One region of the Pseudomonas sp. TE3552 genome, then DNA from elsewhere that is predicted to be linked to it. Evidence: predicted binding sites of a transcription regulator. Region 1 holds the regulator's gene; each other region holds the start of a gene.

What was found. Region 1 encodes sigma-54, which starts transcription at its own class of promoters, with help from an activator protein. Its sites were predicted from a motif close to ANTGGCATNNANNTTGCTNT; they were not measured.
Region 2: the regulator sigma-54 is predicted to act here: its motif matches at 2,605-2,624, upstream of ACZ9BB_RS14815 (CmpA/NrtA family ABC transporter substrate-binding protein).
Region 3: the regulator sigma-54 is predicted to act here: its motif matches at 4,025-4,044, upstream of glnK (P-II family nitrogen regulator).
Region 4: the regulator sigma-54 is predicted to act here: its motif matches at 2,868-2,887, upstream of nirB (nitrite reductase large subunit NirB).

Annotation. Positions count from the first base shown of each region.
Region 1 is NZ_JBWBQJ010000001.1:4,370,893-4,378,291, reverse strand. It holds gene pmbA (metalloprotease PmbA) at 1-707, shown strand, start outside; partial or broken gene ACZ9BB_RS19845 (ZIP family metal transporter) at 803-964, shown strand; gene ACZ9BB_RS19840 (HPr family phosphocarrier protein) at 999-1,274, opposite strand; gene rapZ (RNase adapter RapZ) at 1,290-2,147, opposite strand; gene ptsN (PTS IIA-like nitrogen regulatory protein PtsN) at 2,150-2,614, opposite strand; gene hpf (ribosome hibernation-promoting factor, HPF/YfiA family) at 2,627-2,935, opposite strand; gene ACZ9BB_RS19820 (RNA polymerase factor sigma-54) at 3,015-4,508, opposite strand; gene lptB (LPS export ABC transporter ATP-binding protein) at 4,695-5,420, opposite strand; gene lptA (lipopolysaccharide transport periplasmic protein LptA) at 5,420-5,968, opposite strand; gene lptC (LPS export ABC transporter periplasmic protein LptC) at 5,955-6,527, opposite strand; gene ACZ9BB_RS19800 (KdsC family phosphatase) at 6,535-7,059, opposite strand; gene ACZ9BB_RS19795 (KpsF/GutQ family sugar-phosphate isomerase) at 7,059-7,399, opposite strand, start outside.
Region 2 is NZ_JBWBQJ010000001.1:3,325,277-3,332,675, forward strand. It holds gene rlmKL (bifunctional 23S rRNA (guanine(2069)-N(7))-methyltransferase RlmK/23S rRNA (guanine(2445)-N(2))-methyltransferase RlmL) at 1-445, opposite strand, end outside; gene rmf (ribosome modulation factor) at 976-1,191, shown strand; gene ACZ9BB_RS14810 (quinone-dependent dihydroorotate dehydrogenase) at 1,494-2,513, opposite strand; gene ACZ9BB_RS14815 (CmpA/NrtA family ABC transporter substrate-binding protein) at 2,746-3,957, shown strand; gene ACZ9BB_RS14820 (ANTAR domain-containing response regulator) at 3,973-4,548, shown strand; gene ACZ9BB_RS14825 (nitrate/nitrite transporter) at 4,819-6,030, shown strand; gene ACZ9BB_RS14830 (bifunctional protein-serine/threonine kinase/phosphatase) at 6,038-7,399, shown strand, end outside.
Region 3 is NZ_JBWBQJ010000001.1:5,531,084-5,538,482, reverse strand. It holds gene xerC (tyrosine recombinase XerC) at 1-256, shown strand, start outside; gene ACZ9BB_RS25000 (HAD family hydrolase) at 253-960, shown strand; gene sutA (transcriptional regulator SutA) at 1,041-1,364, opposite strand; gene ACZ9BB_RS24990 (secondary thiamine-phosphate synthase enzyme YjbQ) at 1,467-1,892, opposite strand; gene ACZ9BB_RS24985 (ammonium transporter) at 2,108-3,445, opposite strand; gene glnK (P-II family nitrogen regulator) at 3,481-3,819, opposite strand; gene ACZ9BB_RS24975 (accessory factor UbiK family protein) at 4,237-4,497, shown strand; gene ACZ9BB_RS24970 (IS110 family transposase) at 4,560-5,507, opposite strand; gene ACZ9BB_RS24965 (BRO-N domain-containing protein) at 6,130-6,651, shown strand; gene ACZ9BB_RS24960 (HigA family addiction module antitoxin) at 6,663-6,926, opposite strand; gene ACZ9BB_RS24955 (YifB family Mg chelatase-like AAA ATPase) at 7,374-7,399, shown strand, end outside.
Region 4 is NZ_JBWBQJ010000001.1:2,006,904-2,014,302, reverse strand. It holds gene nirD (nitrite reductase small subunit NirD) at 1-105, opposite strand, end outside; gene nirB (nitrite reductase large subunit NirB) at 105-2,666, opposite strand; gene ACZ9BB_RS08845 (bifunctional 5,10-methylenetetrahydrofolate dehydrogenase/5,10-methenyltetrahydrofolate cyclohydrolase) at 3,247-4,173, shown strand; partial or broken gene ACZ9BB_RS08840 (SgcJ/EcaC family oxidoreductase) at 4,231-4,750, opposite strand; gene ACZ9BB_RS08835 (sensor histidine kinase) at 4,922-6,106, shown strand; gene ACZ9BB_RS08830 (response regulator) at 6,103-6,756, shown strand; gene ACZ9BB_RS08825 (ATP-binding protein) at 6,753-7,399, shown strand, end outside.

The DNA.
Region 1 (7,399 bases):
TGGCCTCTGCGGAGAGCATCGGCCAACGTGCCGCGCAACGGGCGGCTAGCCGTCTGGGCGCGCGTCCGGTGCCGACTTGCGAAGTACCAGTGCTGTTTTCCGCGGAACTGGCCGGTGGCTTGTTCGGCAGTTTCCTGTCGGCGATCTCCGGCGGCAGCCTGTATCGCAAATCCTCGTTCCTCGAAGGCACCCTGGGGCAGAAGCTGTTCCCGGAATGGCTGACCCTCGATGAACGTCCGCACTTGATGCGCGCCCTGGGCAGTTCGGCTTTCGACGGCGATGGCCTGGCGACCTACGCCAAGCCGTTTGTAGAGAAGGGCGAGTTGGTGTCCTACGTACTCGGTACATACTCCGGCCGCAAGCTTGGCATGCCGAGTACCGCCAACGCCGGCGGCGTACACAACTTGTTCGTCACCCATGGCGACGAAGATCAGGCAGCCTTGCTGCGCCGCATGGGCCGAGGCCTGCTGGTGACGGAACTGATGGGCCAGGGCCTGAACATGGTGACTGGCGATTACTCCCGTGGTGCTGCGGGGTACTGGGTCGAAAACGGCGAAATCCAGTTCGCGGTCCAGGAAGTGACCATTGCCGGCAACATGCGCGACATGTTCAAGCAGATCATTGCGGTGGGTAATGACCTGGAATTGCGCAGCAACATTCGCACCGGTTCGGTATTGATCGAACGGATGACGGTGGCGGGTAGCTAAGCCTCCGGTCGCTGCACAAAAAGGCGCGCCACCCCATTGGGTGGCGCGCCTTTTCTATTGGCCCCAACCCAGATCCACCGCGGATCTGGGTGTTCGTGTTGTTGCCTTTGGGTTTGGCACTGGCGGCGGGAGCGATGTTGCTGGTGGTGGCTCACGAAGTCATCCCCGAATCGCGCCGCAACGGTCACAGACAGTCCAGCCTTGAGCTACTGATCGGGTTTTGCTTGATGATGGTGATGGATACAACACTGGCTTGATACTGACTATGTAGCAGTTGGCGAAGGGCGAGTGTTACTCGCCTTCGCCGAAGTAGTCATTGATCAAATTCACCAATGCCTGCAGCGCCTCATCAGCCTGTTCGCCTTCGGTACTCAGGTGGATTTTGGTGCCCTTGCCCGCAGCGAGCATCATCATTGCCATGATGCTTTTTCCGTCGACCGTGGATTCCGGTGTGCGTCCTACTCTGATCGTGCAATCCTTGAACTCACCGGCGACGCCAACGAATTTTGCAGACGCGCGGGCATGCAGGCCCAGCTTGTTGATGATTTCGATTTCCAGAGCAGGCATCGCGATGTGAATCCTTTAGCTGAGGTCGCGGTGGCGAACCTGGACGTTCTTCAGGGATTGTTGCAGGAACTGACCCAGACGTTCGGTCAGGTAGACAGAGCGGTGATGCCCGCCGGTGCAGCCAATGGCAATGGTGACATACGCGCGGTTACTGGCGGCAAAGCGGGGCAGCCACTTGAGCAGGTATGAGGAAATGTCCTGGAACATCTCTTCCACATCCGGCTGTGCCGCCAGGTAGTCGGCCACCGGTTGATCGAGCCCGGATTGCGCGCGTAGCTCCGGCTTCCAGTAGGGATTGGGCAGGCAGCGCACGTCGAACACCAGATCGGCGTCTACCGGCATGCCACGCTTGAATCCGAAAGACTCCACCAGAAACGCTGTACCAGGCTCCGGCTGATTCAGCAGGCGTAACTTGATGGTATCGCGCAGCTGATACAGGTTCAGATTGGTGGTGTTGACCTTGAGGTCTGCCAGGTCGGCGATTGGCCCCAGCAGATTGGTTTCGTCCTCTATCGCCTCCGCCAGCGAGCGATTGGCGCTGCTCAGTGGGTGACGACGGCGGGTTTCCGAAAAGCGTTTGAGCAGGGTTTCTTCGTCGGCGTCCAGATACAGCACATCGCACTGGATATGCCGGCTGCGGACTTCTTCCAACAGTTCGGGAAACCGTGACAGGTGGCTTGGCAAGTTGCGCGCATCGATGGACACGGCCACCAGCGGTTGTGCCAGTTCGGTATGAATCAGCGCGCGCTCGGCCAGTTCCGGCAGCAGGCCGGCAGGCAGATTGTCGATGCAGTAATAGCCGTTGTCCTCGAGTACATCGAGGGCGGTGCTTTTACCTGAGCCGGAGCGGCCACTGACGATGATCAGGCGCATGATTAATGACCGTTTTGCTCGTCCAGGACAACCTGATACAAGGCTTCGTTGCTCGGGGCGCTGCGCAGTTTTTCACGCACTTCCTTGCGATCAAGCATGCTGGCGATCTGGCGCAGCAGCTCCAGGTGTGCATCGGTGGCAGCTTCCGGGACCAGCAGCACGAACAGCAGGTCAACCGGGGCGCCATCAATGGCGTCGAAATCGATGGATGCATCCAGGTGCATCAAGGCACTGATAGGCGAGTGGCAACCCTTGAGGCGGCAGTGGGGGATGGCGATGCCGTTGCCAAAACCGGTGGAACCGAGTTTTTCACGGGCAATCAAAGCCTCGAAGACATCTTGCATCTCCAGATCCGGTACTTCGCGGGCGATCAGGTTGGCAATTTGCTCGAGGGCTTTCTTTTTACTGCCGCCCGGCACGTTCACCAGGGAACGGCCGGGGGTCAGGATGCTTTCAAGTCGGATCATGGGTTGGGAGTGTTAACGACCGGTCGCGCCCTGGAGGAGGCTCTGGGTCTTTTCCTTATGCTTTTTGAGTTGTTTATCCAGCTTGTCGGTCAGTGCGTCGATCGCTGCGTACATATCGGTATGTTCCGCATTAGCGACCACTTCATTGCCGGGAATATGCAGCGTGGCTTCGATTTTCTGCTTGAGCTTCTCGACCGTCATCGTGACCTGCACGTTGGTGATCTTGTCGAAATGCCTCTCTAATCGTTCGAGTTTTTCGCCGATGTAGGTGCGAAGAGGTTCGGTCACTTCCAGTTGGTGTCCACTGATGTTGACTTGCATACAGCTTCTCCTTCGTTGCCAGTGCATAAAGCGGCAGGCAGAAATACCTGCCACTGGAACGCTGTGGCGAGCCCGGCGGCTACATCAACCGCTTCCGTTCGCTGGAAGGCGCGATCCCGAGGGATTCGCGGTACTTGGCGACGGTACGACGGGCTACCTGAATGCCTTGTGCCTCCAGTAAACCAGCGATCTTGCTGTCACTCAACGGCTTTTTCTGATTTTCCGCCGCAACCAGTTTTTTGATGATCGCGCGGATCGCCGTGGACGAGCATTCACCGCCTTCGGAGGTGCTGACGTGGCTGGAGAAAAAGTATTTCAGTTCATAGATGCCCCGTGGGGTATGCATGAATTTTTGCGTGGTCACCCGTGAAATCGTCGATTCGTGCATGCCCACCGCTTCGGCGATGTCATGCAGCACCAACGGCTTCATGGCCTCATCGCCGTACTCCAGGAAGCCGCGCTGATGCTCGACAATCTGGGTGGCCACTTTCATCAGGGTTTCGTTACGGCTTTGCAGGCTCTTGATGAACCAGCGAGCCTCTTGCAGCTGATTACGCATGAACGTGTTGTCGGCACTGGTATCGGCGCGGCGCACGAAACCGGCGTACTGGGCGTTGACCCGCAGGCGTGGTACCGACTCCTGGTTCAGTTCCACCAGCCAGCGCTCATTGTCCTTGCGCACGATCACGTCGGGAACGACGTATTCGGCTTCGGTGGATTCTATCTGCGAACCCGGGCGCGGGTTGAGGCTCTGGACCAGTTCGATGACCTGGCGCAGTTCATCTTCCTTGAGCTTCATGCGGCGCATCAGCTGGCTGTAGTCGCGGCTACCGAGCAGGTCGATGTAATCGGTAACCAGGCGCTTGGCCTCGGTCAGCCAAGGGGTCTTGGCGGGCAATTGGCGCAGTTGCAGCAGCAGGCATTCGCCCAGGTTGCGGGCGCCGATGCCGGCGGGTTCGAATTGCTGGATGCGGTGTAGGACGGCTTCGATTTCGTCCAGTTCGATGTCCAGTTCCGGATCGAAGGCTTCGAGGATTTCCTCGAGGGTTTCGTCCAGGTAGCCCTGATTGTTGATGCAATCGATCAGGGTTACAGCGATCAGGCGATCGGTGTCGGACATCGGTGCCAGGTTCAGTTGCCAGAGCAAATGGCTTTGAAGGCTTTCACCGGCCGACGTACGGGTGGTGAAATCCCACTCGTCGTCATCGTTGCTCGGCAAGCTGCTGGCGCTGGTCTGGTAGACATCTTCCCAGGCCGTGTCGACGGGCAATTCATTGGGAATGCGCTCGTTCCAGTCGCCTTCCTCCAGGTTGTCCACCGTCGGGGCGGTTTCCTGGTAGGAGGGTTCCTGAATATCGGCGTTGGGTTGCTGTTCGGCTTTGTCGGCCAGGGGGTCGGCGTTATCGAAGTCGTCGCCTTCTTCCTGGCGTTCGAGCATCGGATTGGACTCCAGGGCCTCCTGGATTTCCTGTTGCAGGTCCAGGGTCGACAATTGGAGCAGGCGGATGGCCTGTTGCAGCTGCGGTGTCATCGTCAGCTGCTGGCCCATTCTCAAGACTAGCGATGGTTTCATGGCAGGGGCTTAACACCTTATTCGCCGGCGCACATGCGCCATCCACTACAGGGCGCCGAAGCGCCAAACATAAGCAAATTATATGCCCGAAACTGCAGTGTTTGCCTAGAGCGCTGTAACAATAAAAACTTATTGATTTTTTATTGAAGCAAGCGCTCGGGCACGACTGGCCAGGCACCTCAGTGCTTACAAGCGGAATTCATGACCCAGATACACTTCCTTGACCAAATCGTTGGCCAGGATGGTGGCAGAGTCGCCTTCAGCGATCAGCTGGCCATCGTTGACGATGTAGGCGGTTTCGCAGATATCCAGGGTTTCGCGGACGTTGTGGTCCGTGATCAGTACGCCAATGCCTTTGGCCTTGAGGTGATGGATGATCTGCTTGATGTCGCCCACCGAAATCGGGTCCACGCCGGCGAAGGGTTCGTCGAGGAGGATGAATTTCGGGTTGGTGGCCAGTGCCCGGGCGATTTCCACGCGACGGCGTTCACCTCCGGACAGGCTCATGCCGAGGTTGTCGCGGATGTGATGGATGTGGAATTCCTGCAGCAGGCTTTCCAGCTCTTTGCGACGACCGGCCTTGTCGAGTTCCTTGCGGGTCTCGAGGATGGCCATGATGTTGTCGGTCACCGAAAGCTTGCGGAAGATCGACGCTTCTTGCGGAAGATAGCCGATACCGGCCTTCGCACGACCGTGCATCGGCTGGTGGCTGACATCCAGGTCGTCGATCAGTACGCGGCCCTGGTCAGCCTGTACCAGGCCGACAATCATGTAGAAGCAGGTGGTCTTGCCGGCGCCGTTGGGGCCAAGCAGGCCGACGATCTGACCGCTGTCGATGGACAGGCTGACGTCACGCACGACCTGGCGGCTCTTGTAGCTCTTGGCCAGATGCTGAGCTTTCAGAGTTGCCATTACTGGGCCTTTTGCTCGTCGGTTTTCTTCTTCGGCTGGATCACCATGTCAATGCGAGGACGGGTCTCGGTGACCTTGTTGCCTGTCGCACGGCCAGCGCTCGCGAGCTTCTTGACCGTGTCGTAGACGATTTTCTCGCCTTGGGTGGTGTTGTTGTCTTTGTCGACGACTTTTGCCTTGTCGATCAGCACGACGCGGTTTTGTGCGGCGTGGTACTGGATGGTCACACCCCAGCCCTGAACAGGCTTGGTGTCGCCAGCGGTCTGCAGTTGCTCGAAGTAAGCGAGGTTGCCCACCGAAGTCACCACGTCAATGTCGCCGGCAGGCGTGCGGGTGATGGTCACGGTGTTGCCTTTAACGATCATCGAGCCCTGAGTGATGATCACGTCACCTTTATAGGTGGCAATGCCATTCTTGTCGTCCAGCTGGGCGTCGTCGGCCTGGATGCGGATAGGCTGCGCTTGATCGGTCGGCAGTGCCCAGGCGCTCACGCTTCCCAGTGCTGCGCCCAGACTGAGCAAAATAGGGAGGGTTTTAACGAGCCTCATACTGTCCTCTTACGTTAGATAGCAGGTGTATCCTGCTTTCTTTCAAGTACGCTTTCATTCCGTTGCCTGTCGATACACCGCCGGCGCCGTCGATTCTAACGGGTTGATCGGTCTGCGCATATTGCTGCTGCGGGAACACTGTCATACGGGTGGTGGTAATCAGGGTCTTGCGGTTTTTTTCGTCGAAACGCGTGATGCGTACCGAGTCAATCAGCTCGACCTGAGTGCCGTCCGGGTTGACTTCGCCGCGCTCGCTCTGGACGTGCCAGGGGAATTCGGTGCCACGGAACATGTTCAGGTCAGGATTGGCCAGCAACGTCACCTCGGTCGCTTTCAGGTGTTCGACCTTGTCCGACGTCATCTCGTATTGCAATTTGCCGTCGGGCAGGTACTGCACGCTGTGCGCGTTGACGGCGTAATAGTCGATCGCGCTTTCATCGACCTTCACCACCGGTTTGTCGAGGAAGCGTTCCGGGCTGATGTTCCAGTAGCCGACCGCCGCAAAAATCGCCGCGATGCAACCGAACACCAGGATGTTGCGAATCTTTTTGCTCAGCATGATGGGCTCACAGGTACGCGGCGTTTGCCGCATCGAGGCGGCCCTGGGCGCGCAGGATCAATTCACAGAATTCGCGAGCGGCACCTTCGCCACCACGGGCCTGGGTGATGCCGTGGGCGTGTTCGCGCACGAAACTGGCAGCGCTGGCTACCGCCATGCCCAGGCCGACGCGGCGAATCACCGGCAGGTCAGGCAGGTCGTCGCCCAGGTAGGCAACTTGTTCATAGCTCAGGTTGAGCTGGGCAAGAAGCCCGTCGAGCACAACCAGTTTGTCTTCGCGACCCTGGAACAGGTGTGGAATGCCCAGGTTTTTCGCTCGCCGCTCGACCACCGGCGTCTTGCGGCCGCTGATGATAGCGGTTTGCACGCCGGCGGCCATCAACATCTTGATGCCCTGGCCGTCGAGGGTGTTGAAGGTCTTGAATTCGCTGCCGTCTTCGAGAAAGTACAAGCGCCCGTCGGTCAGTACGCCATCGACGTCGAATACCGCCAGTTTGATCTGTTTGCCGCGTTGCAGCAGGTCAGTGCTCATTACATTACTCCCGCACGCAGCAAGTCGTGCATGTTCAAGGCGCCGACCGGACGGTCTTCGCTGTCGACCACGACCAGTGCGTTGATCTTGTGGTCTTCCATGATCTTCAGCGCCTCGGCGGCGAGCATCTCGGCACGTGCGGTCTTGCCGTGGGCGGTCATGACCTGATCGATGGTGGCACTGTGGATGTCGATGCTGCGGTCCAGGGTGCGACGCAGATCGCCGTCGGTGAAGATCCCGGCCAGTTTGCCGTCGGCTTCCAGAACCACGGTCATGCCCAGGCCCTTGCGGGTCATTTCCATCAGCGCGTCCTTGAGCAAGGTGCCGCGCTGAACTTGCG
Region 2 (7,399 bases), 1.0 Mb from region 1:
CACGGTCCAGACGCAGGTGAATGCGCAGGTCCGGATTGAGCTTGTCGATGGACGGGCGATCGCCTTGCGGGGTGCGCAGTTTATCGACGATGGCATCCTTGACCTTCAAGGCGCCGAAGTGCGTGTTGTCGATGCCCGAACCGTGACCGCTGAATTCGACGGCCAGGGTGCCGTCGCTGAGCATGTGGTCTTGCCACTCGATATCCAGCACGCCGTGGTAGAGGTCTTCGGCGTCCTTCATCGGGAAACGCTTGAGCACCAGCAGCACCCGGTTCGCCAGACGCGACCACAGGCACAGGCGATAGGCGGTTTCCATGGTGGCCATGCCACGCACCGCCGAGGTGTGTTCGCGTGCTTCTTCAAGGCCAAGCCCGACGGCTTCCTCGATGAGCAGGCCTTCAAGGCCTTTGGGGCAAGTGAGGAAGAGTTCGAAACGATCGGACATGGTAATTCCAGAGCCTTTGGCTAAGTGAACCGGCAACGCGTTGCCGATCCGGTTTTCAATCAGGCGCTTTTCTAACAGAGCGCCCGCGTGGCACGAAGGTGTGCCGTCCCACCCCGGCGGCTCGGGTTAAAAGAGCTTAGATGCCAGGGCAGATAAAAAAGTTGATGCAACAAAATGTCATAAGTCGACCCTTCGTCGAATAGTCCCCAAGTGCAACAGGTGTCATTCTCGTTAAAGGTCCAGCCCCACTATCCAGCGCAGGGCCAATCATACCGGGGTTTAGCCAATAAACATGGGGCAAATATCATGTTACTTATGGCCATACCATCTTTATGGTTACGTTCTTATGACAAAACGATCATTCCCTCGATGTGACGCATTGGTTAGAACTCAACACAGGTTGACGTCGCAACGGCGTCAACACCTTGGCTCGCGACGCCGGCAGCGAGCCACCAACGGCAGAATTTTTCTGCCTGACCTCGATTGAGGTCGACGCGATAAATACAGTCAACAAGTGAGGGAAACACCCTATGAGAAGACTTAAGCGTGATCCGTTGGAAAGAGCATTTTTGCGCGGATATCAATATGGCGTTGGTGGTAAATCCCGTGAGCTTTGCCCTTTTACTCTACCGTCGGTACGCCAAGCCTGGATCAATGGCTGGCGAGAAGGACGCGGCGACAACTGGGACGGTATGACCGGCACTGCGGGAATCCACAGACTCAACGAACTTCACGCCGTCGGCTAATACAGGGCACACACTCCGACACGACAATCTGATTACGCAACGACTTAACCACGCACGTCCTATCCGGACGGCGGGCTTCGGCCCAGGGGCTCCTTCGAGGAGCCCTTTTTTATGCCCATATATCCGTTACAAGAGCGCTTTTGTGGCGAGGGAGCTTGCTCCCGCTCGGCTGCGAAGCAGTCGTAAACCCTGCAACTGTGTTTTACCTGACACACCTGATTGAGTGGTTTTTGGGCCGCTTCGCAGCCCAGCGGGAGCAAGCTCCCTCGCCACAGTTAATCCTCATCGCCGCAGATGAATCTTCAGCGCATGGCGGCGATGGCATCCACCGATTCACGAATCAGCGCCGGCCCTTTATAGATGAAGCCAGAGTAAATCTGCACCAGGCTTGCACCCGCGGCGATCTTCTCAGCTGCGTGCCTGCCCTCGGTGATGCCGCCCACGGCGATGATCGGCAAGCGACCGGCCAATTCCGCCGCCAGCACCTTCACGGTGTGAGTGCTCTTGTCGCGAACCGGCGCGCCAGACAAACCGCCCGCCTCGTCGCCATGTTCCATGCCTTCGACACCGACGCGACTCAGGGTGGTATTAGTGGCGATCACCGCGTCCATCCCGGTTTCGATCAGCGCCTGGGCCACCTGAGCGGTTTCTTCGTCGCTCATGTCCGGTGCGATCTTGATCGCCAACGGCACATGTTTGCCGTGGCGCTGGGCCAGTTCCGCCCGGCGCGTGGCCAGGTCGGCGAGCAATTGCTTGAGCGAATCACCGAATTGCAGGCTGCGCAGGCCCGGGGTGTTCGGCGAACTGACGTTGACCGTCACATAGCTGGCGTGGGCATAGACCTTGTCGAGGCAGATCAGGTAGTCGTCGACCGCCCGTTCAACCGGCGTATCGAAGTTCTTGCCGATGTTGATACCCAGTACGCCCTTGTACTTGGCCGCCGCGACGCGAGCCAGCAGATGATCGACACCGAGGTTATTGAAGCCCATGCGGTTGATGATCGCTTCGGCTTCCGGCAAGCGGAAAATCCGTGGTTTCGGGTTGCCCGGTTGCGGACGCGGAGTGATGGTGCCGATTTCGACGAAACCGAACCCCAGTTGGGCAAAACCGTCGATCGCCGCGCCATTCTTGTCCAGACCGGCCGCCAGCCCCACCGGGTTGGGGAATTCCAGGCCCATGACGGTCACCGGCATTTTCGCCGGTGCCTTGCACAGCAAGCCGTTAAGGCCCAAACGCCCGCCCGCGCCGATCAGGTCCAGGGACAGATCGTGGGAGGTTTCCGGGGAAAGTTTGAACAACAGCTGACGGGCCAGGGTGTACATGGGCGGGCTTGACTCGGTGGCGATGAAAAGAGGCGGCGATTATAGCCGCGCATCGAGTCCACAGGCGAGGCGCGCGACAAAAACAGCCAGCGATGGCATATGCCTTGCACCACTGACAGGCATCAGCACTCGTGCCAACGACGGGATGAGTGGAAGGACAATGGCGTCGTCACCCGGCTTTGCCCACGCAGATGCCTTGGGACGACGCTTTTTTTTGGAAGGTGCGAAATCGATGAATGAACCATCAGCCGGCCCACTGGCCTGGGTCAATGGCAGCGATGCCCCGGAAAAAACCGAGATCAACCTCGGCTTCATGGCCCTGAGCGACTGCGCCTCAGTGGTGGTCGCCGCCACCCAGGGTTTCGCCCAGCCCTACGGCCTGACCCTGAACCTCAAGCGCCAGTCGTCCTGGGCCAACCTGCGGGACAAACTGGTCAGCGGCGAACTCGACGCCGCCCACAGCCTGTACGGGCTGATTTACGCCGTGCACCTGGGCATCGGCGGCATCGCTTCCACCGACATGGCCGTACTCATGGGTCTGAACCAGAACGGCCAGAGCATCAACCTCTCCCACGGCCTGCAGGCCCTGGGCGTGACCAGTCCTGAAGCACTGGATCGGCATGTGCACCAAAGTCGCCCAAAACTGACCTTCGCTCAGACTTTTCCCACGGGCACCCACGCCATGTGGCTGTATTACTGGCTGGCGAGTCAGGGCATTCATCCGCTGCAGGATGTCGACAGCGTGGTGGTGCCGCCGCCGCAAATGGTCGCGCACCTGCAAGCCGGGCGCATTGACGGTTTTTGCGTCGGCGAACCGTGGGCGGCCAGTGCGGTGCAGCAGAATCTCGGGTTTACGATGGCCACCAGCCAGACCCTCTGGCCCGATCACCCGGAAAAAGTCCTCGGCTGCACCCGCGCCTTCGTCGAGCAATACCCCAATACCGCCCGGGCATTGGTGATGGCAATCCTCGAAGCCAGTCGGTTCATCGAAGCCAGCCGCGAAAATCGCCGCAGCACCGCGCAACTGTTAAGCGCCGCTGAATACCTGGATGCTCCGCTCGATTGCATCGCACCGCGCTTGCTCGGTGATTACACCGATGGCCTGGGCAATCGCTGGCAAGACCCGCATGCAATGCGCTTCCATGGCGAGGGCGAGGTCAATCTGCCGTATCTGTCCGACGGCATGTGGTTCATGACCCAATTCCGGCGCTGGGGTTTGTTGCGTGATGACCCGGATTACCTCGGCGTGGCCCGTCAGGTCCAGCAACTAGACTTATACCGTGAGGCCGCCAGCGCTGTCGGTGTGCCCGCCCGGAGTCAGGAAATGCGCAGCAGTCAACTGATCGACGGCAAAGTCTGGGACGGCTCGGACCCGGCCGGCTATGCGCGCAGCTTCACGCTGCACGCCATGAGCGACAGTGCTCCCCTTCTCGCCAGCCGCTGACAGGAGCCTGCGAATATGTTGCGTATCCTGCTGATCAACGACACCGCGAAAAAAGTCGGTCGCCTGAAAGCGGCCCTGACCGAAGCCGGGTTCGAAGTCATCGACGAATCCGGCCTGACCATTGACCTGCCCGCACGCGTCGAAACGGTGCGTCCGGACGTAATCCTGATCGATACCGAGTCACCGAGCCGCGATGTGATGGAGCAAGTGGTGCTGGTGACCCGTGACCAACCACGGCCCATCGTGATGTTCACCGACGAGCACGACCCAGGCGTGATGCGCAGGGCGATCAAGTCCGGCGTCAGTGCCTACATCGTCGAAGGCATCCATGCCCAGCGCTTGCAGCCGATTCTCGATGTGGCCATGGCACGCTTTGAAAGCGACCAGGCCCTGCGCGCGCAACTCCACGCCCGCGACCAGCAACTGGCCGAGCGCAAGCGCATCGAGCTGGCCAAGGGGCTGCTGATGAAGATGAAGGACTGTAACGAGGAAGAGGCCTACACCCTGATGCGCCGCCAGGCCATGAGCCGCCAGCAGAAGCTGATTCAGGTGGCGGAGCAGATCATTGCTATGAGTGAGTTGCTTGGCTGATCTGATCATTGTGGCGAGGGGGCTTGCCCCCTCGCCACAAAAGCAGATTGTTGGCACAAATCTCGCTAAGTAAATCACTGCAAGGTAACCAACGGCGGTTGCCCCACCTACGACAAAGACGTCGCTCACCTCATTCGCCCCCCTGGCGGATCGGGTAGCGGCGTTTTTCCGTTTTGGCCCCAGAGAACGGGGCCGGTGGTGCGGCCTTAGCGGCGCCCCACCTGCAAGCTCATGACTCCTTCTTGATACGCCTGACAGCTGAGGTGCGCGATGAATTCAAGCTTCTGGAAATCCGGCCATACCCCGACACTGTTCGCAGCCTTCCTCTATTTCGATCTGAGCTTCATGGTCTGGTACCTGCTCGGCCCTTTGGCGGTGCAGATCGCCGCCGACCTGCACCTGACCACCCAACAACGCGGGCTGGTAGTGGCAACGCCGATTCTGGCCGGGGCCGTATTGCGTTTTGCGATGGGCATGCTGGCTGATCGCCTGTCGCCAAAAACCGCCGGGATCATCGGCCAGGTGATCGTCATCTGCGCCTTGTTCGGCGCCTGGAAAGCCGGCATCCACAGTTACGAGCAGGCACTGCTGCTGGGCCTGTTCCTCGGCATGGCTGGTGCGTCGTTCGCCGTCGCCCTGCCGTTGGCCTCGCAATGGTATCCGCCGCAGCACCAAGGCAAAGCCATGGGCATCGCCGGTGCCGGTAACTCGGGCACCGTGCTCGCCGCGCTGATTGCCCCGGTGCTGGCCGCCATGTTTGGCTGGAGCAACGTGTTCGGCTTCGCCCTGATCCCGCTGATCCTGACCCTGATCGTCTTCGCCTGGCTGGCCAAGAATGCCCCTGAGCGGCCAAAAGCCAAGTCCATGTCCGACTACTTCAAGGCTTTGGGTGACCGCGACAGCTGGTGGTTCATGTTTTTCTACAGCGTGACCTTCGGTGGCTTCATCGGTCTGGCCAGCGCCCTGCCCGGCTACTTCAACGACCAGTACGGCCTGAGCCCGGTAACTGCCGGTTACTACACCGCGGCGTGTGTGTTCGGTGGCAGCCTGATGCGTCCGCTGGGCGGCGCGCTGGCGGATCGCTTCGGCGGGATTCGCACCCTGTTGGCGATGTACACCGTGGCGGCGATCTGCATTGCGACCGTGGGTTTCAATCTGCCGAGTTCCTACGTAGCGCTGGCGCTTTTCGTGTGCACTATGCTTGGTTTGGGTGCGGGCAACGGTGCGGTGTTCCAGTTGGTGCCGCAGCGTTTTCGTCGGGAGATCGGTGTAATGACCGGGTTGATCGGCATGGCCGGCGGCATCGGTGGCTTTGCACTGGCGGCCGGCATGGGTGCGATCAAGCAAAGCACTGGCAGTTATCAACTCGCTCTGTGGTTGTTCGCCAGCCTCGGCGTACTCGCCTGGTTCGGTCTGCATGGGGTGAAACGTCGTTGGAGAACCACATGGGGTTCGGCAGCCGTCACCGCTGCCCGGGTGTGAGGGTTGAATGAGCCTGCAACTGAGTTTTGCCGAAGCCAGCGCCATCGGGCCTCGCGAAGAGAACCAGGACGCTCTGCGCCTGGTCACTCCGGCCCCGGCGCTGGCGGCGAGCAAGGGTTACCTGTTCGCCATCGCCGACGGCGTCAGCCAATGCGCCGATGGCGGTCTCGCGGCCCGTTCGACCTTGCAGGCCCTGGCGCTGGATTACTACGCCACCCCGGAAACCTGGGGCGTCGCCCAGGCACTCGATCGCCTGCTACTGGCGCAAAACCGCTGGTTGCAGGCTAACGGCGGCGGGCAACCGCTGCTGACTACCGTCAGTGCCCTGGTGATGCGCGGCAGGCGCTTTACCCTGGCGCATGTCGGCGATTGCCGGGTTTATCGCTGGCACGCTGACACGCTGCAACGGGTAAGCGAGGATCACGTCTGGGACCAGCCGGGCATGCAGCATGTGCTCAAGCGGGCGCTGGGGCTGGATCAACATCTGGTGCTGGACTTTCTCGATGGCGAACTGCGCCTGAACGAGAGTTTCGTGCTGCTCAGCGATGGCATCTGGGCAGTGCTGGGCGACACGGCCATTGCGGCGATTCTGCGGGATCAGCCTGATCTGGACAGCGCCGCGCAGACGCTGGTCAGCGCCGCGCACCTGGCCGGCAGTCAGGACAATGCCAGCGCCCTGCTGGTGCGGGTCGATGCCTTGGGTGAAACCAGCATCGGCGATGCCCTGATTCATCTGCAGCAATGGCCCCTCCCGCCTGCGCTGAAACCGGGCCAGAGTTTCGAAGGCTGGCAGGTCGAAGGGATCCTCGGCCAGAGCCAGCAATCGCTGCTCTACCGGGTGCGCGACGCACAACAACAGCCCTGGCTGCTGAAAACCTTGCCCGCTGCGCTACGTGACGATCACCAGGCCGGGCAGGCATTGTTGTCAGAGGAGTGGTTTCTCAAACGGGTGGCCGGGCGGCATTTTCCTGAAGTCCATGCCGTCAGTCAGCGTCAGCATTTGTACTACGTGATGCGTGAATATTCCGGGTCTACCTTGACCGAGCTGCATGAGCGCGTCGGATCGTTGCCACTGCCTCAATGGCTCGACCTGGCCGAGCGCCTGCTGCGAGCCATCGGCATCCTGCATCGACGGCAGATTCTGCATCGCGATATCAAACCGGAGAACCTGCTGCTGGGCGACGACGGCGAGTTGCGTCTGCTGGACTTCGGCCTCGCCTACTGTCCCGGGCTGTCCGAAGATCAAGCCTGCGCCCTGCCCGGAACACCCAGCTACATCGCGCCGGAAGCCTTTCGTGGTGACCCGCCGACCCCACAACAGGACTTGTATGCAGTCGGCGTGACCTTGTACTACCTGCTCACCGGGAAT
Region 3 (7,399 bases), 1.2 Mb from region 1:
TCGGACGATTCAGCTGCGGGTCAAGGCCGCCGGCGAACGCGAGCTGGGACAGAACCTGCACCCGCACATGTTGCGACACTCCTTCGCCAGCCACTTGCTGGAATCCTCTCAGGATTTGCGCGCGGTGCAGGAACTGCTCGGCCACTCAGACATCAAGACCACCCAGATCTATACCCACCTGGATTTCCAGCACCTGGCAACGGTCTACGACAGCGCCCATCCACGGGCCAAACGCATTAAAGGCGATGATTCATGACCATCCAATTGATCACCTTCGACCTCGACGACACTTTGTGGGACACCGCCCCGGTGATCGCCAGCGCCGAAGTCGTATTGCGTGAATGGCTGACCGAGCATGCACCGAACCTGGGCGCGGTGCCGGTGGAGCATTTGTGGTCGATTCGCGAGCGGGTGTTGAGCAACGAGCCGAGCCTCAAGCACCGTATCAGCGCGTTGCGTCGGCGGGTTCTTTTTCATGCTTTGGAAGAGGCTGGTTACGACCATGGTCAAGCCTCAGACCTGGCTGATCAAAGTTTTGAAGTGTTTCTGCATGCCCGGCATCAACTGGAAGTATTCCCCGAAGTCGAGCCGACGCTGGAGACGCTGGCCAAGCACTATGCCCTCGGTGTAGTGACCAACGGCAACGCCGATGTGCGCCGACTGGGCCTGGCGGACTACTTCAAATTTGCCCTGTGCGCCGAAGACATCGGCATCGCCAAGCCCGATGCGCGACTGTTTCATGAAGCGTTGCGCCGTGGCGGTGCGACCGCCGAAACCGCGGTGCATATCGGCGACCATCCCGGCGACGACATCGCCGGTGCCCAGCAGGCGGGGTTGCGAGCGATCTGGTTTAACCCAGCGTGCAAAGTGTGGGAAGCCCAGAAGGTGCCGGATGCCGAGATTCGCAGTCTGACCGAGTTACCTGGGTTGTTGGCCCGCTGGAATTCAGCCGATATTTGAGGTGCTGCGATCTTTTGATTTTCGCCCATGAAAAAGCCCGCAGCGACGGCGGGCTTTTTCAGCAAGCAAGAAGCAGGCGCTTAGATAGGCCGGCTGCCGTACTTGTTATCAGGTTTCTTGGGAGGATCGGCGACCACATTGGCCTCCACTTCCTGCACCTTGCCACCCCGTGCCAGAAACTCTTCCATGGCCTTGGCCAGGGCATCGCGTTCCTTGTTCTTGGCTTCGACGCTCGGCAGCTCATCGACCGATACCGCAGCCTTGGCCTTACCTTTGGCAGTTGGAACGGGCACATCACCGCTGTCGTCTTCAGCGACATCTTCTGCCGCCGCTTCAAGGCCTTCTTCGGTTTCGTCGTCGTCGCCTACTTCGAGGTCGTCGTTTTCCAGATCATCGTCGCTCATGTTCTACCTCATGACTTGCGAAAAGCAGATTAGTTATAGCCCAGCTTTGCCCTCTGTCGAAGGCTGCCGGAAAAAAATCAACCACCGCTGGTGACCAGCGGTTTATGCCCCTTCACCGTGCACGGTGGCGAGGACTTTACGGGCACCGCCATGATCACGGTGCTCGCCCAGATAAACGCCTTGCCAGGTCCCCAACGCCAACCGGCCTGCCGAGATCGGCAAACTGAGCTGACAGCCAAGCACGCTGGCCTTGAAGTGCGCCGGGAGGTCGTCCAGGCCTTCGTCGTTATGCTCATAGCCGTCTGTTCCTTGTGGGATCAGACGATTGAAAAATCGTTCGAAGTCGCGACGTACCGCCGGATCGGCGTTCTCGTTGATAGTCAACGACGCCGAGGTATGCTGTAGCCACAAATGCAACAGACCGACCCGACATGCCTTGAGTTCAGGCAAGCCGGCGAGTAACTCGTCCGTTACCAGATGAAAGCCCCGGGGCCGTGCCCGCAGGGTAATCAGAGTCTGTTGCCACATACAGTTCTCCGCACGTTCGGGGCGCATTCTAGCGCGCTCTGGGAAAAAACAAAGGCCCTAATATTCCTTCAATCGTGTAAGCCATTGGCCGCAGAAAAACGCCCGTCGTAAACGCGCCGGAACCTGTGTGAAAAAACCTTTCAGCCCTTCCTTCACTGACAAATTCCAGACAAAAAAATGCCCGGCAAGCCGGGCATTTTTTTATGCGCGCGTGCTTACAAGTTGTAGCCGCGTTCGTTGTGAAGCGCCAGATCGATACCGACTGCCTCTTCTTCCTCAGTGATACGCAGCCCCATGACGGCGTCCAGGACCTTGAGAATGATGAAGGTGACGATCGCGGTGTAGATCACCGTGAAGCCCACGCCTTTGCACTGAATCCAGACTTGGGCCGCGATGTCGGTGACAGTACCGAAACCGCCCAGCGACGGTGCCGCGAACACACCGGTCAGGATCGCGCCGAGGATACCGCCGATACCGTGCACGCCGAAGGCATCCAGGGAGTCGTCATAACCGAGTTTGCGTTTCAGGGTGGTGGCGCAGAAGAAGCACACCACGCCCGCCGCCAGACCGATCACCAGTGCACCCATCGGGCCCACGGTGCCTGCCGCCGGAGTGATTGCAACCAGACCGGCCACCACACCCGAAGCAATACCCAGTGCGCTTGGCTTGCCGTGGGTGATCCACTCGGCAAACATCCAGCCCAGCGCCGCAGCAGCGGTAGCGATCTGGGTCACCAGCATCGCCATGCCCGCAGTGCCGTTGGCGGCGGCAGCAGAACCGGCGTTGAAACCGAACCAGCCGACCCACAACATCGCAGCACCCATCAGGGTGTAGCCGAGGTTGTGCGGAGCCATCGGGGTAGTCGGGAAACCTTTACGCTTGCCCAGCACCAGGCAGGCAATCAGACCGGCCACACCGGCGTTGATGTGCACCACGGTGCCGCCCGCGAAGTCCAGCACGCCCCAGTCCCACAATAGACCGCCGTTACCGGACCAGACCATGTGCGCGATCGGTGCATAAACCAGGGTGAACCAGATGCCCATGAACACCAGCATGGCGGAGAACTTCATCCGCTCGGCGAAGGCGCCGACGATCAGCGCCGGGGTAATGATGGCGAAGGTCATCTGGAAGGTGACGAACACCGCCTCAGGGAACAGCGCCGCAGGCCCGGTCAGACTCGCAGGCGTGATACCGGCGAGGAAGGCCTTGTTCAGACTCCCGAAGAACGAGTTGAAATTGATGACGCCCTGTTCCATGCCGGTGGTGTCGAACGCGACGCTGTAGCCATAAATGACCCACAGAATGCTGATCAGACCGGTAATGGCGAAGCACTGCATCATCACGGAAAGAAGGTTTTTGGAGCGAACCATGCCGCCGTAGAACAGCGCGAGGCCGGGAATGGTCATGAACAGCACCAGGGCTGTCGAGGTCATCATCCAGGCGGTGTCGCCGGAGTTGAGGACTGGGGCCGCCACTTCGTCTGCCGCCATGGCCAGGCCGGGCATTACGAGGGACAACAGGGCTCCTAGCCCTGCGATTTTACGCAGAGTCATATTGTTTTCTCCTGGGGCGTTGGGTTTGTGGCGGCTTAGATTGCGTCGGTATCGGTTTCGCCGGTACGGATGCGAATCGCCTGTTCCAGATTGACCACGAAGATCTTGCCGTCACCGATCTTGCCGGTGTTGGCGGCCTTGGTTATCGCCTCGATAACCCGGTCCAGATCCTTGTCGTCAATGGCGACATCGATCTTCACCTTGGGCAGAAAATCGACCACGTACTCCGCGCCGCGATACAGCTCGGTGTGACCCTTCTGCCGACCGAAGCCTTTGACTTCAGTAACGGTAATGCCCTGCACGCCGATCTCGGACAGCGACTCGCGCACGTCGTCCAGTTTGAACGGCTTGATGATGGCAGTGACTAGCTTCATGAAAACTCTCTCCCGAATTGGTGGACTTGCCCCAGGAAAACAAACCCGACTCAAGTCTAAGCGCAGTGCCTGGCTTTGTAACGCATCGTTCGGCCTTACCTGCCCGTCCGACGCCAGCTAACCACTCCGCACGAAACTTCCCCCGTTCCGCTTGGCGCACTGCATTCGTCACAGCGACTGCATCAGTGCATGGGTCACCAGCGACTAAGCAGAAAGCTTGCCATCTATCCAAAACCCATTGATTTCAAGCCCTTGGCCGCTGCCGCAGGCCCCTCCAGCCGATTGACGCAACGGTTACGCACAACAACAGTGCGCGGCCATCCACTCGCATGCGCGAAAAGCGTGCATCGCAGCCGCCGAGATTGACTATAGACACTGCGTGATACACTGCCCGCCATTGTTGACAGGACATTTCCCATGCTCGCGCCAAAAGACTTCCTCGACGCCCTGAGCGGCACCGCCTCCCGCCTCTTCAGCGGCGATACTCCACTGCCAAAAAGCGAAATCGAAAGCCAGTTCAAAGCGCTGCTGCAGAGCGGCTTCAGCAAGCTGGATCTGGTGAGCCGTGAAGAATTCGATAGCCAGATGGTCGTGCTGGCACGCACCCGCGCACGGTTGGAGAGCCTTGAGGCGAAAGTGGCGGAGCTGGAAGCGAAGCTCAATCCACCGACCGAGTAACCCCACCAATCCCCTTTGACAATGGGGTCTATGTGGGAGATTCTATGGTTGAGGGGAAGCCCTCAACTGACTTTCGGTTGGTATTCGTCCTGCCCCTTTAGCAGAGCGAATACCACCCGAGCGAGCTTTCGAGCCAGCATCACCAATGCTTGAGTCGTGCTGAAACCCCGAGCTCTTTGTTCTTGATAAAAATCTTTCCAGGCCTCGGTGCGACTCGCCGACATTGCCGCATTGTGCAGCAGCCGCCGAGCTTCCGGGTCACCGCGCTTGGTCAAACTGCGGCGGCCATCTTTTTGCCCCGATTTTGATACCCGCAAATCCATTCCCAGAAAGGCGATAAAAGCATCCGCGTTTCTGAAGTCACCCCTCTGAAACGCCGTGATCAAACGCGCGCCTGTCAAAAAACCAATGCCTTCCACTTTCAGGCAGCGTTTTAACTGGCCCAGCAAACCGGCTTCTTTGAGCTGATCGTTGATCGTCTTCTCGATCAGCATCTCAAGCTGTTGCATGGACTTCACTTGTTCGGCAAAAGCGGTCTTGAGCAGCGGCTCATTGGCCCAGCTTTGCACCAGGCCGACCCTTGCCTGGACCAACGCCGCCCGGCGGCGGAAAAGACCCAGAAGCTGGCGGTATAGCGGGGATGGCGGGGTCCATGGGTGAAGCTCTTCATGTTCATTTTTCAGATACCGAGCAAGCAGCTTGGCATCCAGTGCATCAGTTTTGGCGCGGACCTTCACACCTTCGCGGTAATGCTTGAGTTCATAGCCGCCCACCATGTAAATCACGCATCCGGCCTCGTAGGCCAGATCGGCGAACTCCAAGTGGTAGATATTGGTGGCTTCGACGGCAATGGCCACCGTGCTCGGCAAGGCCTTCAACCACTTCTTGATGGCTGTTTTGTTGTTGGGAATCTCTTCAAGCAGGCTCAGTTCGGCGTGATAAATCACCAACTCATTCTTGGCGACATCCACGCCCACGATCGGCTTTGAAGCAGAAACCGGCATTGCCATAGGATTTCCTCCGGGATATGGTTTTAAGCACTTGAAGGGCTCACCCAGGGGCGCAGGCTTGTTCCTATCGTCGGTCTAGGCCAGATGCATTCTTTATCGGCGCTTGGGTGAAAGGAGGAGGGGCGAACTCTCCCACGGTCTGTACTGCGTCAACAGTCAGAATCGAGCCTTGTCCCTTCTCCTCCCTTCAAGTCCTACCATACAAGCGAGCCTGCTCGCGATAGAGTCACTACGGTGTTCCAGCAGCCCCTTGCTGGAACGACCACCCCTGTAGGAGCTGCCGAAGGCTGCGATCTTTTGATCTTTAAGCCCTCAATAACCCCGGCAACGTCCTACAAGAAAACCACCGCCGTCCGATTGCGTCGCAAAGCCCCGGTTTCTAAGCTCACTCAATGCTGAATGTTCAGCACTGGGTTTGGCGACCTGGATAACATCCGACGCACTGCGACCACGTTCGAACCGGGGAATTATCCCATCTCGAATTATGGCGGCTGTGCGTGGGAGACCTTCGGGTCTGCCGGTTTCCGGATGCACCGGTTCGCCAACCCACGTATAGCTGCCACCCTTTTCGTTTGGCGACGATCAGAGGCAGTTTCCTTCATACGAATCCGGGAGCTGCACCATGGACGAAAACTATCTAATCCCCCACATCTTCACCCGCCACAAACTTCACCTCCACGCCCTACTCCTGGAAAACCAACCCTGGTTCAGCGCCCGCGACCTGGGCCGGTTGCTCCGTCTCTTCCTCGACGAACGAGCGCTACGCAAACTCGATCCCGACCAACACCAAACCGTACCAATGCTCATCCACGGAGCCATCGAAAACACTCTCCTGATCAGCGAATCCGGCGTCTACGCGTTACTGATTTACCACTACTGCCCCGAATACCGAGGCCTGCGCGAATGGCTAACCCACGACGTAGTGCCAGCTCTCAGAGACGCCCAACAACCCACCTCAACCGAACGCCCGATTCTGAGCCTGCTGAATTGGCCGCAGATGTCATTGAGTTTGCTGCACTGGAATAACCAGCCGTGGATTCGGTTGCAGGATGTTCCGCAGCTGCTGCCGAATGAGGAACGACCGCGAAGTCCGGTCAATGCACCGTGGTGGAAGCGTGCTTCGCGGGTGCTGCAGTCTTTTTAATTACCCGAAGCTCACCCACGCTCGATTTCGGCTCTGCGCTGATCGTAGGTCGATTGCAGGTTTAGCCAGAACTCGGGCGTGGTTTTCAGGTAGCGCGAGAGCTTCTTTGCGAGCTCAGGACTGATACCACTCTCCTGCATCACAAGGGCCCTCACGTCACCCGCGCCTTCATTCAACAAGCGAGCTAGCCCAGCCGCCGTAATGCCCAGAGGCACTAGAAACTCCTTTTCAAGGATTTCGCCAGGATGAATCGGCCGCATTCCAGAATTGCTCATTTCCCTTCCTGAGGGCTCGATCAACTGTGATCATAAGCAGCCACGTCGATCCGACAAGTGCGTCCGTGAGTTTTCACCGAAGTCCTTCATTTATCCAAGACCGGTCCTACAAAAAACTAGCTGCCGCCGCTGATTACGCCTAAATACCGGCCGCGACATAACCTTTGTAGCAGCTGCCGAAGGCTGCGTTCGGCTGCGCAGCAGCCGTGAAATCAGAACACGCGGTGCATCTGGCAGACCGCACAACTTGAATTTACGACTGCTGCGCAGTCGAACGCAGGCTCCGCCAGCTGCTACGGATTGCGTTACGGCTTAACTGACTGGAATCAGCTCCCCCAGCAACATCCTGCGAAAGTTTGGTTACTCCGCCGCCACGCTAAATCATCCGCCCACGACTACCCTTCAAAAAACCGCAGGAAGCGGTCCTCGTCAGCTCAAGGAACGACCATGTCCCTCTCCATCGTCCACAGCCG
Region 4 (7,399 bases), 2.4 Mb from region 1:
GCCGGAGTTGCTGACCAGATCCTGCTGGCTGCACACCGCCTGCCAGGCCTGAGCATTGGCTGCGGTTGCAGGGACTTCGACACGCTGGGTATTGGACTGACTCATCAGGCATTCTCCTCGGTGACAGGGATAAGGTTGAGTTCGGCAGCCATGATCGGCCGACGTTGACCGCGTTCCTGAACAAAATGAATGTCCGGGTCCGGGCGTTGATCGTTGACGAAAGTGCGGAAGCGCTTGAGTTTTTCCGGGTCTTTGAGGGCATTGGCCCATTCGCATTCGTAGCGGTTGACCACCAACTGCATTTGCGACTCAAGTTCTGCGCCAAGTCCCAGGCTGTCGTTGATGATCACGTCCTTGAGGTAATCCAGGCCGCCCTCCAGGCTTTCGCGCCAGACCGAGGTGCGCTGCAATTTGTCGGCGGTGCGGATGTAGAACATCAGGAAGCGGTCGATGTAACGGATCAGGGTTTCATCGTCCAGGTCGGTGGCGAACAGCTCGGCGTGGCGTGGGCGCATGCCGCCGTTCCCGGCCACGTAGAGATTCCAGCCGTTCTCGGTGGCGATCACGCCCACGTCCTTGCTCTGTGCCTCGGCACATTCACGGGTGCAGCCAGAGACGGCGAACTTGAGTTTGTGCGGCGAGCGCAGGCCTTTGTAGCGATCCTCGAGGGTCAGGGCCATTTTCACGCTGTCCTGCACGCCGTAACGGCACCAGGTGCTACCCACGCAAGACTTCACCGTGCGAGTCGATTTGCCATAGGCGTGCCCGGTTTCGAAACCGGCCTCAATCAGCTCGGACCAGATGTCCGGCAACTGATGCAACTGGGCGCCGAACAGGTCGATCCGCTGGCCGCCGGTGATTTTGGTGTAGAGGTCGTATTTCTTCGCCACCACGCCAATCGCAATCAACTTGTCGGCAGTGATCTCGCCCCCGGCAATGCGTGGCACCACCGAATAGGTGCCGTTTTTCTGCATGTTGGCCATGAAGGTGTCGTTGGTGTCCTGCAAGGGCACCAGCGAAGCGTCCATGATCGGCTGGTTCCAGCACGAAGCGAGGATCGAGCCCACCGCCGGTTTGCACACGTCGCAACCGGTATGGCCACGGCCGTGTTTGGCCAGCAGTTCTTCGAAAGTGATCACCCCTTCTACCCGCACCAGCGCATAGAGTTCCTGGCGGGTGTAGGCGAAGTGTTCGCACAGGCTCTTGTCGACACTGACCCCACGGGCGATCAGTTCATGCTCGAACACTTGCTTGAGCAGCCCGGCGCAACCGCCGCAACCGGTGCAGGCTTTGGTCTGCGACTTGAGCAGCCCCAGGTCGGTGCAACCACCGTCGATGGCCGAGCAGATGGAGCCCTTGGTGACGTTATGGCACGAGCAAACGGTCGCCGACTCGGGCAACGCGCCCGGGCCCAGGGTTGGCGCGCCGGTGGACGACGGCAGAATCAGGCTCGCCGGTTCCGACGGCAAGGCAATGCCGTTCTGCGTATATTGCAGCAGGGTGTCGTAATAGCTGTTGTCGCCGACCAGCACCGCGCCGAGCACGCGTTTGCTGTCGGCGTCCACCACCAGGCGCCGGTAGCTGGCCGTCGCTTCATCGATGAACTGATAACTGCGCGCACCCGGAGTCTGGGCGTGAGCATCGCCAATGGAACCGACATCGACGCCGAGCAGTTTGAGCTTGGTCGACATGTCGGCGCCCTGGAACGGCTCCGCGACTTGATTGCACAACAGCGCCGCGACGCCACGGGCCATCTGATAACCGGGAGCGACCAGACCGAAAAGGCTGCCATTCCAGGCCGCACACTCGCCGATGGCGTAGATATTCGGATCGCTGGTCAGGCACTGGTCGTCAATCACCACGCCACCACGCGGTCCGATGTCCAGCGCGCATTGGCGGGCCAACGCATCTTGCGCGCGGATACCGGCGGAGAACACGATCAGGTCGGCTTCGAGAAATTCGTCATTGGCAAAATTCATCCGATAACGGTATTCCTCGCCAGCACTGATCGACTGCGTGCCACGGGACAGGTGCACGCCAACACCGAGTCGCTCGATTTGCGCCTTCAGCGCCAAGCCACCCTGCTCGTCCAGCTGCACCGGCATCAGGCGCGGCGCGAATTCCACCACATGCGCTTCCAGGCCCAGGCTTTTCAAGGCATTGGCAGCTTCCAGGCCAAGCAGACCACCGCCGACCACCACGCCACGCCGTGCATTGGCTGCCGCGGCACGAATCGCGTCGAGGTCTTCGAGGGTGCGATAGACCAGGCGCGAGTCACCTTCCGCACCTTCAATAGGCGGCACGAAGGGATAAGACCCGGTGGCCAGAACCAGTTTGTCGTATGCGACGCAACCTTGTGCGGTGATCACCTGGCGTCGCGCTCGGTCGATTTCCAGCACGGGCACGCCCAAATGCAGAGTGACGCCCGGCGTCTGGTACAGAGAGGCTTCGCCCAGGGCCAACGACTCGGCATCTCGACCACCGAAATACTCGGACAGATGCACCCGGTCGTAGGCGCGCATCGGCTCTTCGCTGAAGACATGCAGACGGTAGTGGTCAAGGGCGCCGCGCTCGATGAGCTGCTCGACACAATGATGTCCGACCATGCCATTGCCGATCACGATCAGCGTCTGCAGTTTGTTCAATGCGGCAACATTGGAATTCATAGTAAGCACCCAGCCAAAGCCAATCACGGTTAAAAAAGCAAAAAAAAACGCCTGAAACCTCTCGGTTTCAGGCGTCTTTGCCTGTTCGCGGTGTTCGACCTGGCGCCTTCGCCGGATCCACCGATGTTGCCCACGACCTGCTCGGCCGGTCGATCTTCGTTGATCGACGGGGCGGCCCACTGCGTGGACCTTGATCGATGTAATGCAGCGTTTGTGCCAGTTGCGCGTCGGGCGTATTGGAAAGGCCTTTTCAGTGCGGGTTTACCGGGGGGTTGACGTGGTTTCCCTTCAGGGTGATCGATCCGGTCGTTTGGTTTTTTGCCTTGGCATAGTGCAGGCCATGCGAGGTGAGCTTCATAAAAGTGCATGCACCTCAGCGAATAAAAGACACCCTTTGTCTAACGCCCATACAGATTGCCCATGATCGCGGGCTGTCTGGTCCTCCCGCGTTGCGGTGGCATTCGCCTGCCCTCAACTGGTAGCCTGAGCCCCCTTGCCTGCATGTCTCTGATGAATCATCGTCGCGCAAAGACGCCTCGATGATCACTGCCCCCTTTTTAATCAGACAACGGTGACTCTTTTGACCAGCAGCACCCCCGCATTTGCCCGCGATATCGACGGCAAAGCCATTTCTGCCCAGGTTCTCGACGAGGTCCGGGAAGAGGTTCTAGCCCTGGCCGGCCAGCAGATCTATCCCGCCCTGGCGGTCCTGTTGGTCGGCGACGACCCGGCCAGCCACGTTTATGTGCGCAACAAACTGCTGCGGGCCAAGGAAGTCGGCATCCGTTCCCTTGAATACCGCCTGCCGGAAACCGCCAGCCAGGCCCAGGTACTGGAACTGATTGCGCAACTCAACGCCGATGCCTCGGTGACCGGCATCCTGGTGCAACTGCCCTTGCCCGCCGCTATCGACGAACAGGCGGTGATCCATGCCATCGACCCGATCAAGGACGTCGACGGTTTTCATCGGGAAAACGTCGGCGGGCTGGTGCAAGGCATGGAGGTTCTGACCCCGTGCACGCCCAGCGGCTGCATGCGCCTGCTGCATGAGACCTGCGGTGATGACTTGAGCGGCTTGCACGCGGTGGTCATCGGCCGTTCGAACATTGTCGGCAAACCAATGGCGACCTTGCTGTTGCAGGCCAACTGCTCGGTCAGCGTGGTGCATTCGCGCAGCGTCGATGCCCCGGCGTTGTGCCGGTTGGCGGATATCGTGGTCGCGGCGGTGGGCCGGCCAGAGTTGATCGACGCCAGTTGGCTCAAGCCCGGCGCGGTGGTGATCGACGTCGGCATCAACCGTATCGCCAGCGAATCCGGCGATCGTCTGGTGGGCGATGTCGACTACGCCAGCGCCCGCACCGTCGCCCGGGCGATCACCCCGGTGCCCGGTGGCGTCGGGCCGATGACCATTGCCTATCTGCTGAAAAACACCCTGATTGCCTGCCAGTTGCAGCGCGCCGCCCAAGCCCGCGGGCAGCAGCCTGCGGACGACCTGGCATTGAACTGAGCACAACGCACACGGCCCACTTCGAAGTGGGCCGTGTCGGTATTGAACACCCTCTGTTTATTTCCCGGCGTGCAGCACCTGCGCTTGTGGCATCGCCGAAGAGTGGTGGTTGAGAATCTTCCACTGCCCGCCCCACCTGTTCGTAGACAAAGGTGTAACGCGCCTGCACCTGACGGGTCTTGCCGTCGGCCTCGGTCAGGGTAAAGGTGTAGACGCCACTGTCCATGGCCACGTTCGCGCCCAACGGACGGATCTCGCGGTAGTTGATCTGGCCCACTGGCTTGAGTGCCATGAAGTGATCGAAGTAGTCCTTGATCTGTGCCGGCGTGGTGCGCACCTTGTTGGAAACCGTTGGCTGCAACACGGCGTTCGGCGCGTACAGGTCGACCACACTCTGCACATTGCCGCTCTTCAACGCGCTATTCCATTGCTCGAACAGTGCGGCGATTTCGCGATCCTTCACATTAGCGGGTTGTTCGGCCACGCTGCTGTAAACGTAAGGTACGGTTTCCAGCGCCTGGGCCAACGGGGCGGTCAGGGCGAAAAACAGCGCGATGGCCGAGGTCTTGAATTTCATTTGCGATGCTCCAGTGATGGTCGATGGGCACACTGTGCCGCGCCAAACGTGCCCCGCCATCGGCCAACCGGGGGTATTTGCCTATGCCATTCGGCAGATGGCGCCCTGCCCCGTTAACACGGTTTAATAACGCCCCTGCCCGAACGGGCGTGCCAGCGCTGGACCCCGCCCATGCAAACTCCTGATCATGACCCCGGTAGCGCCCTGGCCATACGCACCCAGTACCGACAATCGCAAAGTCGCGCCGCGCGGCTGCGGCTGTTGGTGGATACCGGCCAGGAACTGACGCAACTGGCTCCCGAGGCGATGCGCCAACGCGTGCTGCAACGGGCCTGCGCTTTCCTGGCGATGGACCACGCGCTACTGCTGGAATGGGGCGTGGATGGGCAAATCAGCACCACCGCCAGTCACGGCAGCCGTGATCGTTTACACAGCCTCGAGCACCTCGCCGATACCGCGATGAGCATTGCGCAATGGCAGGAACAGCCAGGTGCGATCCTGCCCAACGTGCTGCGGGTGCCTTTGCGCGGTGGCGATGGCGCGGCCTTCGGTGCGTTGGTGCTGGCCAATAGCGTGAGCATCAGTGCCCCGGACACCGAGGACATCGAATCCCTGCAATTGCTCGCCACCCTGCTGGCCGCGCACCTTGAAAACCAGCGTCTGCTGGACGCTCTGGTAGCCCGCGAGCGCACCATGTCCGATTTGGTCCACAGGCTGTTCAGGGCACAGGAAGATGAACGCAAACGCATGGCCTACGACCTGCACGACGGCCTGGCCCAAACCCTGGCCGGGTTGCATCAGCGTCTGCAAGGTTTTGCCGGTCGCTGCCCGACACTGCCCGACGAACTCGGCAAAGACTTACAAGCGATTCTGGCATTGGCCCAGCATTGCGTGGGTGAAGGCCGGCAATTGATCAGCGGCCTGCGCCCGACTGTGCTTGACGATTTCGGCTTGCTGAAGGCGGTCGACAAAGAGGCCGATCGCCTGCGCGACGCCGGGATCAAAGTGAACTGGAGTGCGCGTTGCGAAGCACGCTTGCCCAGCCAGGTGGAGATCGCCCTGTTCCGGATTGCCCAGGAAGGCATCAACAACATCCTCAAACATGCGCAGGCCAGCCACGTCGTCCTGGCGCTGGAACTGCACGAAGGACAGGCCTCACTGCTGGTCGACGATAACGGCAAAGGTTTTGCCATGGAGCAACGACTCGACACCTGCGGCGCCCGGCACCTGGGGCTCGCCGCGATGCAGGAACGCGCGAGCCTGCTGGGCGGTGACTTCACCTGCATCAGCCATGCGCACGGCGGAACGCAACTGCGTGCCACCGTCCCCTCTGACCTCAATGGAACAGCTCAATGACTGCAGTTTTACGCTTGGTTCTGGCGGACGATCATGAGGTCACCCGAACCGGTTTCGTGGCGCTGCTGGCCGGCCATCCACAATTCGAAGTGGTCGGCCAGGCCCGCGATGGCCAGGAAGCGGTGGACGCGTGCGAGCGCCTGCTGCCCGATATCGTCATCCTCGACATTCGCATGCCCGTACTCAACGGGCTGGGCGCGGCGCGAATTCTTCAGCAACGCCTGCCGGCCTTGAAAGTGGTGATCTTCACCATGGACGACAGCCCGGATCATCTGGAAGCGGCGATGAATGCCGGTGCTGTGGGCTACCTGCTCAAAGACGCCAGCCGTGATGAAGTGATCAACGCCCTGCAACGCGTCGCTGCGGGTGAGGAAGCCCTCAATAGCGCGGTCAGCGCCCGTCTGCTACGGCGCATGACCGAACGCAACGCCAGCGGCGCCGCACCTGCCGAAACCCTGACCGCCCGCGAACGCCAGGTCCTCGGGCTGGTGGCCAGCGGATGCAGCAACCGTGAAATCGGCGAAAAACTCGGCATTACGACGGGGACGGCCAAAGCCCACGTGGAACGGGTCATCGGCAAGCTCGGTGCCGCCGATCGCACACAGGCCGCTGTACGTGGCATCGCCTTGGGCATGGTGACGCAGCCATGACAGTGTCCAATGCCCGACGCTGGGCTGATCTGCCGTTACGCGGCAAAGCCCTCGTGGTGATTTCCCTGCCGTTGGTGATTCTGTTGCTCTCGCTGGTGCTGATCTACATCACCGAGCGCCAGACCGCGCGCGCCGAAGAAGACGTACGCCGTGTGCTGCTGGTGCAAGGCGATATTCAGGCCGTACACACGCTGCTCGCCGAGGCCGCCGCGAGCGTGCGCGGCTATCTACTGACCCGTCGCGAGGATTTCCTGCCGGGTTATCGACAAGCCAAACCCTTGATCGAATCGGCGCTGCGGCGGCTCGACGGCAACGTTCGCGATGAACGTGTGCGCAAACATCTGGAAGCCATCACCCCGTTGATCGCCACCAAAGTCGAAGGTCTGGTTGAACTGCTCGATGATCGCAATGCAACACCCGAGACGATCACCACGATCCTGATCAACAACAAGCACATCCTCGACGAACTGCGCGAACGCATCAGCGCCATGCGCACCCTTGAAGACACCCTGCTGGCCGAGCGTACCGCGGCGGCGGCTTCCACTCGCCAGCGGTTGTTGTTCTCCACCTTGCTGGCCGCAGCTTGCGGTTTGTTCGGCGCCATTGTCGCGGTGCTGTTTCTGTCCAAAGGCATCGTCGCCCG